DNA from 2 places in the Moritella sp. Urea-trap-13 genome. Region 2 is predicted to be linked to the other one. Evidence: predicted binding sites of a transcription regulator. Region 2 holds the regulator's gene; the other holds the start of a gene.
What was found. The regulator MetJ, encoded in region 2, represses methionine synthesis genes. The targets are predictions, from matches to a motif close to TAGACGTCTAGACGTCTA.

Region 1 (4,552 bases), on a different contig from region 2:
TACGACTTAGTATTGATTGCTGATCTAGATTCTCGTGCAGCGTTAGATGTATACCAAGATCACCCTGCACATCAAGCTGTGTTACCTATGATGAAAAGTATTACTAGTCAGCGCGCAGCGGTAGATTACTAATATTTATAATACTGGATATGTAAGAAAGGAGAGCGCTTGCTCTCCTTTTTGCATTTTATAGTGTAGCGCAATAGTTTAACGTTATTACTTAAGCCTTGTGCGAAAAGGTATCGCGTAAGTTATGCGCTGCGGTGACCATGTTCTGCAATGCTGCTTCTGTTTCTTGCCAACCACGGGTTTTAAGACCGCAATCTGGGTTAACCCACAAGCGTGCTACATCTATGTATTCACTGGCGTTAGTGATCAACTGGGTCATCCATTCAACACTTGGTACGTTCGGTGAGTGAATGTCATAAACACCTGGTCCAATGTCATTCGGATAACTAAAATCAGTAAACGCAGATAATAGTTCCATGTTAGAGCGTGATGTTTCAATAGTGATCACATCCGCATCTAATGCCGCGATTGAAGGCATAATGTCGTTAAACTCGCAGTAACACATGTGTGTATGGATCTGAGTACTGTCTCTTACACCTGACGCGCTAATACGGAATGCTTTTGTTGACCAATCTAAATAAGCTTGTTGTTCACTGTTACGTAGCGGTAGCCCTTCACGCAGTGCAGGTTCATCAATCTGAATGACTTTAATACCAGCCTGTTCTAAATCAACAACTTCATCGCGGATCGCCAATGCAATTTGGTTAGTTTGCTCTTCACGGCTAATATCATCACGGGTAAACGACCAGCACAAAATAGTTACTGGACCTGTCAGCATACCTTTCATTAGTTTGTTGGTTTGTGCTTGTGCATATTCACTCCAAGCTACTGTCATTGGTGCTGGGCGAGAAATGTCACCAAAGATGATTGGTGGTTTAACGCAACGGGTACCATAGCTTTGTACCCAACCGTTTTTAGAAAATGCAAAGCCATCAAGTAATTCACCAAAGTATTCAACCATGTCATTACGCTCTGGTTCACCGTGCACTAACACATCAAGGCCGAGTGCTTCTTGGCGCGCAACCACATCTTTTATTTCAGCTTGCATCTTGGTGATGTATTGGTCTTGGCTAATCACATTTTGTTTAAATTGATTACGGGTCTGACGAATATCACTGGTCTGTGGGAACGAACCTATGGTGGTTGTTGGGAACAGGGGCAAGTTTAACTCTTGTTGTTGGTTCACTATACGTTTAGTAAAGCCACTATGACGCTGTGCATCTTTGTCGGTAATCGCAGCAACACGCGCTTTAACTGCGGCGTTGTGAATTCGAGATGATGCCGCACGAGATAATACCACCGCCGCGGACTCGTTTAGTTGCGTTGTTAGTACTGTCGAATGGTCACCGCTTAACAGTGAATTGATGGTGCTAATCTCTGTTAATTTCTGCGTTGCATAGGCTAACCAAGATTTCAGTTCGCTATCAAGTTTGGTTTCGTTATCCAGATCAACCGGGCTATGCTGCAATGAACATGATGACGCTACCCACAAACGATCAGCTAACTGTGCTTTAGCTTGCTGTAATGCAGCCACTGATTGGGTTAGATCATTACGCCAAATATTACGACCGTTAACGATACCGGCAGACAAAATAGCTGTATCAGGCAGTAAGGCTAATGCGGTTTCAAGCTGCTCAGGTGCTCGAGATAAATCAATATGGAAACCATCAACCGGTAGTGAGAATGCTAACTCGGCATTATCGCCTAGCGCACCAAAGTAACTGGTGAGCAATAGCTTGTTATTACCTTTAGCTAATTCGGCATAACTTGCTGTAAATGCTTGTTGCCATTCACTCGTTAGATCTTGAACTAGAATTGGCTCTTCGATTTGCAGCCATTCAATGCCTTCACCGGCGATATTAGCCAGCAGTTGCTTATAGGTAGCAACAAGTTGTGGTAGTAGGGTAAGTTTATCAAAATCACCGTTGGTTTTACTCAATGATAAGTAGCTTACCGGCCCTAATAAATTGGCTTTAATTGGGAAGCCAAGTGCTTTTGCTTCTTGGATCTCTTCAATTAATTGGTTGTAGCTTAATGCGAACTGCTGATCTTCGTTTAGTTCCGGTACCAGATAGTGATAGTTAGTATCAAACCATTTGGTCATTTCACATGCCGCAGCTTGTTGACCACAGCAAGGGCTAGAGCCACGGGCCATATTAAATAGCGTATCTAGGGTGATTTTTTCTTCTTGATGACGTGCAGGGATAACACCTAAGGTCGCTGATAATGCGAGTACTTGATCGTACCAAGCAAAGTCACCCACAGTGATGAAGTCTAAACCAGCATCAATTTGTTGTTGCCAGTGTTTAGCGCGCAGTTGTTTACCAACGGCTTCTAGCTCAACTTTGCTGATATCATTTTTCCAATATGACTCAATTGCTTTTTTCAACTCGCGGTCTGCACCGATACGTGGGAAACCTAATATGTGTGATTTAGCCATTTGCAACTCCATTTGATTTTTGTGAACACTCATAAACGTAAAGCCGTTTAGATGGCTAAAGTATTGACCATTATTTAATGTGAATCAAATTCATATTTTTACTGATTAAGTTGAAATTAATTGAAGTTGGCATTATGCTAAATTTAGTCATCAGTTTGAAAGGGAATTAACGATGCTCGAAGTTAAGCATTTGAAAACGATTATCGCATTAGAAAAAACAGGCTCGTTAGTGGAAGCATCTGAAAGTCTTTATATGACACAGTCAGCGTTATCGCATCAGATTAAAGATCTTGAAGAGCGTTTAAATACGTCGTTATTTATTCGTAAAACCAGACCATTGCGATTTACCGTTGCAGGGGAGAGGGTACTTAAACTAGCGAAATCAGTACTGCCTATGTTTGCCAATACTGAACGCGATATCAGTCGGTTATTGTCGGGAAATGCCGGGCGCTTGCACATGGCGATTGAATGTCACAGTTGTTTTCAATGGTTAATGCCGGCGATAGATGTGTTTCGTGATCAGTGGCCAGAGGTCGAGCTTGATTTAGCGTCTGGTTTTAGTTTCGCGCCTTTACCCGCCCTTCAACGCGGTGATGTCGATTTAGTTGTCACGTCCGATCCACAAGTATTATCCGGTATTCATTACGAACCGTTGTTTAGCTATCAGCCGATGTTAGCGGTAAGTCGCCATCATGCGCTGGCGGATAAGCCTTATATTGAGCCAGAAGATCTAGCGACAGAAACCTTAATTACCTATCCTGTTGAGCAACAACGTCTTGATATATTCAATTTATTTCTAGACCCGGCGGGTGTATCACCACATGCTATTCGCCATGCGGAATTGACCATTATGATGTTACAGCTGGTGGCGAGTGGCCGCGGTGTGGCAGCATTGCCGAATTGGGCGTTAACAGAGTATTTAGAGAAAGATTATATTGTCGCGAAGCCGCTAGGTGAAGAAAGTTGTTGGACTACGCTCTATGCTGCAATCCGTGTTGAACAACTGGAAATGCCTTACATGAGTGAGTTTTTAAAAGATGCCAAAGCCAGCTCTTTTCAGCAGCTGAAAGGGATTAAAATAGCGAGTTAATAACTAGTCAAGTATTAAAAAGGGAAACGCTCACCGTGAGTCTATTTCCCTTTTTATTTACTGTTTATGCTTGTTAGTTTATCGACAGAATAAGTACTTATATCGCTATAATAATGTCTCAATACTCGTCACTTTTTTCTTCATGACTGCTTATTAATCTTCTTCGTTTAACAACTGCTTAACAAGCATTCTTACCGTATCAATATCAAATGGTTTATCGCATAGCGCAGAGACGCCAGCTTGCTTGACTGCCGATAATTGGGCGCTGCCTTCTTCAGACGTTACCATTATAATCGGTAGGTTAGCTAATTCCGGATTCAATCTGATTTTTTCAACTAATTCCTTACCGTCCATTTCAGGCATATTGTAGTCGGTAACGATCAAATCGAAGGTGTTTTGTGCCAAATACTCTAGCGCTTCGACGCCATTTTCGGCAGTCGTAACACCGACAATACCCATACTGTTTAATACCCGGCAAATGTGTTTTCTTGCGGTTAAGCTATCATCAACAACCAAGATGCTTAATGCTGTTACATCGTATAAATCTAATTCCATTTCTTCTGGTTCGATATAGCTAAGCGTGGCATTTAACGCGCGTTGCAAATCAACAAACTTAAATGGTTTAGGTAAAATAGCCACCGCGCCAGCTTGTTTTACTTTATCTAACACTGAGAAACGTTGTTCGCTGGAGATGAGCATAAAGGCGATATTTTCAGTGAGTTGATTTGATTTAACTAATTCGGCTAACTCAGCGCCTGAGCCATCTTCAAAATACATCGCGCTAATGATTAAATCGGGAATAAACCCCGTTAAACTCTGCTTTGCCTGCTCAAGAGAGACAACACTTTCGATGTTATCAACACCAGCATCCTGCAATTGTGTAGTGATAAATCTACGTTGTGTACTAGAAGGCTCAATTAATAAAATAGACAGATCACGAACTTCAAGACTCA
Region 2 (4,552 bases):
CGCGAAAGAAGCAGTACCACAATCAGTATTAGCGGCATCTGGCGTTACATCGCTAGAATTTGGTAAAGAATACATTATTCCGAAACCAATGGACCCACGTTTATTACCACGAGTAGCACGTGCTGTTGCACTGGCTGCTGTTGCAACGGGCGTATCACGTATTGAATTACCTGAAAATTACATGTTGTAAATTTATTCGATAATTCTATTTGATAGCTCTAACAAACGCCAAGGTCTTTCCTTGGCGTTTGCATTTCTGCGCTTATACTTGTATAAAGAGCCGCTATATTGCCCACATTTAAGGTTCCCATGTCTGAAGAATACGAAATTGAAGTCATCCCTGTTGTTGTTTCTGCAGAACCAATCGAATTATATAAAATTTTAAAAATTGAGAACCTAGTGACATCGGGCAGTGAAGCAAAGAACCATATTGCTAACGGTTTTGTATATGTGAATGGTGAAGTTGAAACACGTAAACGTAAAAAAATTATGTTTGGTGACATTATTGGTTTTGATGGTGAAGCGTATCAAGTTATGTCAGCCGAAGAGCTAGCGTCATACGATGACGCTGATTATGCGGAGACTGATGATGGCGAAGATTTTCCTGAAGATGAATTTGTTGACCCGGCTGCACTCGAGTCAGATTCTGTCGCAGCATACATGGCTGAACATGATCTTACTGAAGACGATTTCATTGCTAATGATGCCGTTACAAGCGCTGATGTTGAAGCCGATATTGCAGAGCAACAGGTTGCAGAAAATATTGTAGAAGACGTTGCTGTTGAAGCTGCCTTTATCGCGCCAGCAGCGACTATTAAACCTGAAATCGCCAAACCTGCAATTGCTAAACCTGTCGTTACTAAGTCAGTAGTTGAAAGCATTGCTGCTGATACTTGGGAACAGCCAGAAAAGAAGAAAAAGAAAAAACCTGAAGTAAAACAAACTAAAACAGCAAAAGCTGCAGAGCCTAAAAAAGTTGAGAAGAAAAGAGGCCGCGCGGCACCTTTTAGTTTTTAGGACTTAACTTTCAGGGCTTAATTATTAGATTCTAGCTAACGGACTGCATTGAGATGACGAATGCAGACTGTTGAGATCAAAAAAGGCACTCCTTTCATAAAGGGGTGCCTTTTTTATAACTGCTTAGCTATTATTATCGACTAATCATCTTGTTCTAAATAATCATCAATATTAATACCCAGTGCTAACATTTGTGCTTTCGCTTCTGCAGGTATGTTATCTGGCTTGTCTTTGGTTAAATCTTCATCTGCCGGTAATGGTTGGCCAGTGTAAGCATGTAAAAATGCTTCACATAATAACTCGCTGTTAGTCGCATGACGTTGATTGTTAATCTGACGGCGAGTTCTTTCATCTGTCAGTACTTTCAATACTTTCAAAGGAATTGAAACAGTAATCTTCTTTACCTGTTCACTCTTTTTCCCATGTTCTGCATAGGGACTAATATACTCGCCGTTCCACTTCGTCATTTTCGACCTTTGGGTAAATTATTATTTAATGAATAAGTAATAAGTCTACCTTTGAATTTGATTATTGGCAATCAGTATGTAAAGAGCTCTAGACGTCTATTGACCTATTGTGACTTAATGGTGTATGTTTTGAGGTACTGACAATACATTAATTCAATATTAAGTTCGGGAGAACGCATGGACGCAGTGAAGCGCAGTATTCATAAATTTGGTGGTAGTAGCTTAGCAGATGCTACTTGTTATCGTCGTGTATCAGCGATTATTAGTAAGCACACTCAAGCTCGAGATCTGATTGTTGTTTCTGCGGCAGGTAAAACCACCAACCAATTGTTAGAGTTATTACAATTAGCGGAAGATGGTGATCAAGCTGCGCCTGAGCGTCTTATTGCCACCTGTGAATATCAAGCCAAACTCATTGCTGAATTACTCGCAGATGAATTATGTACGCAACTCACCGCTGCACTGCAAGATGATATTCATACCATTGGCCATTTATTAGAAACCAACCTTGATGTTTACGCTAAAAACCAAATTCTTGCCCATGGCGAAGTGTGGTCTGCACGACTGCTCGCGGCATTGTTGAGTCAAAACCAATTGCCCGCAGATAATTTAGATTCACGGTTGTTTTTAACCACGGCATTAGCTGCGCAGCCTGTGGTCGATGAAACCGTGTCTCGCCAAAAATTAGCCGCATGTTTAACGACCTTAAACAATCGCGTCGTGGTTACTGGTTTTATTGCTGGAGATGCCCAGCAGCGCACCGTAACATTGGGGCGTAATGGTTCAGATTATTCAGCGACCTTATTAGGCGCATTAGTTGATGCAGACCAAACGACTATCTGGAGTGATGTGGCTGGGGTATTTAGCGCTGACCCACGTCGTGTCAAAGATGCCGAATTACAAACTAAATTGTCACTCGATGAGGCGGCAGAACTCGCGCGTTTAGGTTCACCGGTATTACATGCACGCACATTACAACCCGTTGTTGGCAGTAAACAGCATGTACAACTGCGTTGTAGTTATACCCCCAGTGAAGGGTCAACCCAGATCCATCGTCGTTTACCCAAAGGTAAGGGCGCTAAAATCGTCACTTCGGTTGATGATCTGCACTTGCTCGATATTGAATTCGGGCATCAGGCTGACTACCAACAACAATATGAGCAGTTAATTACCTTGCTAGCAAAACAGCAACTGTCGCCGATTTGTATTAAACGCCGTCCTACCGAACATGTAGTTAGATTAGGTTATACCGCTGAAATCGTGGCGTTTGCACTGGCAGCATTACAAGTATATCAGCAGCAACAACCGCAAGTCATGGCCATTAATCCGCTCAGTGGTTTTTGCATGGTAGCCTTAGTGGGCTCAGGTGTGACTGAAAATGCGCTACAGTCACATCAGTTTTATCAACTGATCTCAGAGCATAACCTGACTTTTGTGCAAACCGGTGATAATCATTTAAGTATCTGTGCAGTATTACAAAAGGTAGTGCTTGAACCGTTATTGAAAGAATTACACACGGTATTATTCAAACAACCGAAACGTGTTGGTGTGGTGTTGTTTGGTAAAGGTAATATTGGTGCGGGCTGGTTATCTTTGTTTGCTCAGCAACAGCATAAAATACCAGCGCAGCAAAATGTCGAGCTGTGCTTATGTGGCGTCTATGGCTCACGGGGCGGGGTATTAGATTTCAACGGTCTGGATGCAGCGACAGTGCTTGATGACTTCCAGCCGGAAACATTTGTGTGGGAACAGTTATTATCTAATTTGGCCTTGCACCCGTTTGACGAGTTAGTGATCATTGATATTACCGCCAGTGAAGCGATTAGTTATTATTATCCTGAATTTGCCCAACATGGTTTCCACCTTATTTCTGCCAATAAATTTGCCGGTGCTGCCAGCAGTGAATTTTATAATCGGGTGAAGCAAAGTTTTAGCGATAATGAAAGCTACTGGCTATATAACGCCACAGTTGGTGCAGGGTTACCTATCCAGTCATCGATGGATATGTTGCAACACAGCGGCGATCAAGTCACTGCTGTGAGCGGTATTTTCTCTGGCACTTTATCTTGGTTATTTCAACAATATGATGGTCAGGTTGCCTTTTCAGAATTAGTCGAACAAGCGTGGCAGCAAGGTTTAACAGAGCCAGACCCGCGTGAAGATTTATCTGGTAAAGATGTGCAGCGTAAATTGCTTATCCTCAGCCGTGAAGCCGGTTATGAAATGGAGTTAGCTGATATAAAATTGGAATCTTTGGTTTCAGAAGCGCTGATGGGTTTTAAAGCTGATGAATTTTTAGAACATTGCGAAGAGCTAAATGAAAAAATACTGCGGATGTTTAACAAAGCCAAAAAGCAGGGACTAGTATTACGTTACGTGGCGAGCTTTAGCAATAAAGAAGGTGCGCAGGTTGGTTTAGAGTTCTTAGAACCGACTCACCCGTTTGCCAATTTACTGCCGTGTGACAATATTTTTTCGATTAATAGTCATCGGTATCGTCATAACCCGTTAGTGATCCAAGGACCCGGTGCTGGTAAAGAAGTGACTGCTGGCGCTATTCAAGCCGATCTGTTCCAATTATGTCAGCTGTTTGCTCGCTAATCTGCATGTTTATTTCTACCAAGAACTAAGACGCACATAATTCATGTTTAAGATGAATTATGTGCGTTGACTTTATCCGTCAAACTTGTGATGATTGAGACGTAAAGAGGTATGGACGTCTAAACATCTTAAGGGATATAAGTATGAGTTTTCACAATGCACAAAATATTGAAGTATTAAATCAAAGCGTTTCTGAATTGGGGCGTGATATTAACGTTTCATTTGAATTTTTCCCGCCAAACTCACCTGCGATGACGTCTACCTTATGGGAATCAATTAACCGTCTAAAAACCTTAGAGCCTAAATTTGTGTCGGTAACCTATGGGGCCAATTCCGGTACCCGTGATCGCACGCATGATATTATCAAACAAATTAAACATGAAACCGGTTTGATTGCCGCGCCACACCTAACCTGCATCGATGCTAATCGCCAAGAGCTAAAGCAGATCGCCACAGACTACTGGGAC

Region 1: the regulator MetJ is predicted to act here: its motif matches at 2,550-2,567, upstream of metE (5-methyltetrahydropteroyltriglutamate--homocysteine S-methyltransferase).

The regions. Positions count from the first base shown of each region.
Region 1 is NZ_PJCA01000031.1:1,262,787-1,267,338, reverse strand. It holds gene CXF93_RS13695 (Dabb family protein) at 1-132, shown strand, start outside; gene metE (5-methyltetrahydropteroyltriglutamate--homocysteine S-methyltransferase) at 221-2,509, opposite strand; gene CXF93_RS13685 (LysR family transcriptional regulator) at 2,682-3,599, shown strand; gene CXF93_RS13680 (response regulator) at 3,753-4,552, opposite strand, start outside.
Region 2 is NZ_PJCA01000002.1:15,828-20,379, forward strand. It holds gene CXF93_RS02305 (malic enzyme-like NAD(P)-binding protein) at 1-190, shown strand, start outside; gene CXF93_RS02310 (RNA-binding S4 domain-containing protein) at 310-1,017, shown strand; gene metJ (met regulon transcriptional regulator MetJ) at 1,158-1,484, opposite strand; gene metL (bifunctional aspartate kinase/homoserine dehydrogenase II) at 1,662-4,085, shown strand; gene metF (methylenetetrahydrofolate reductase) at 4,229-4,552, shown strand, end outside.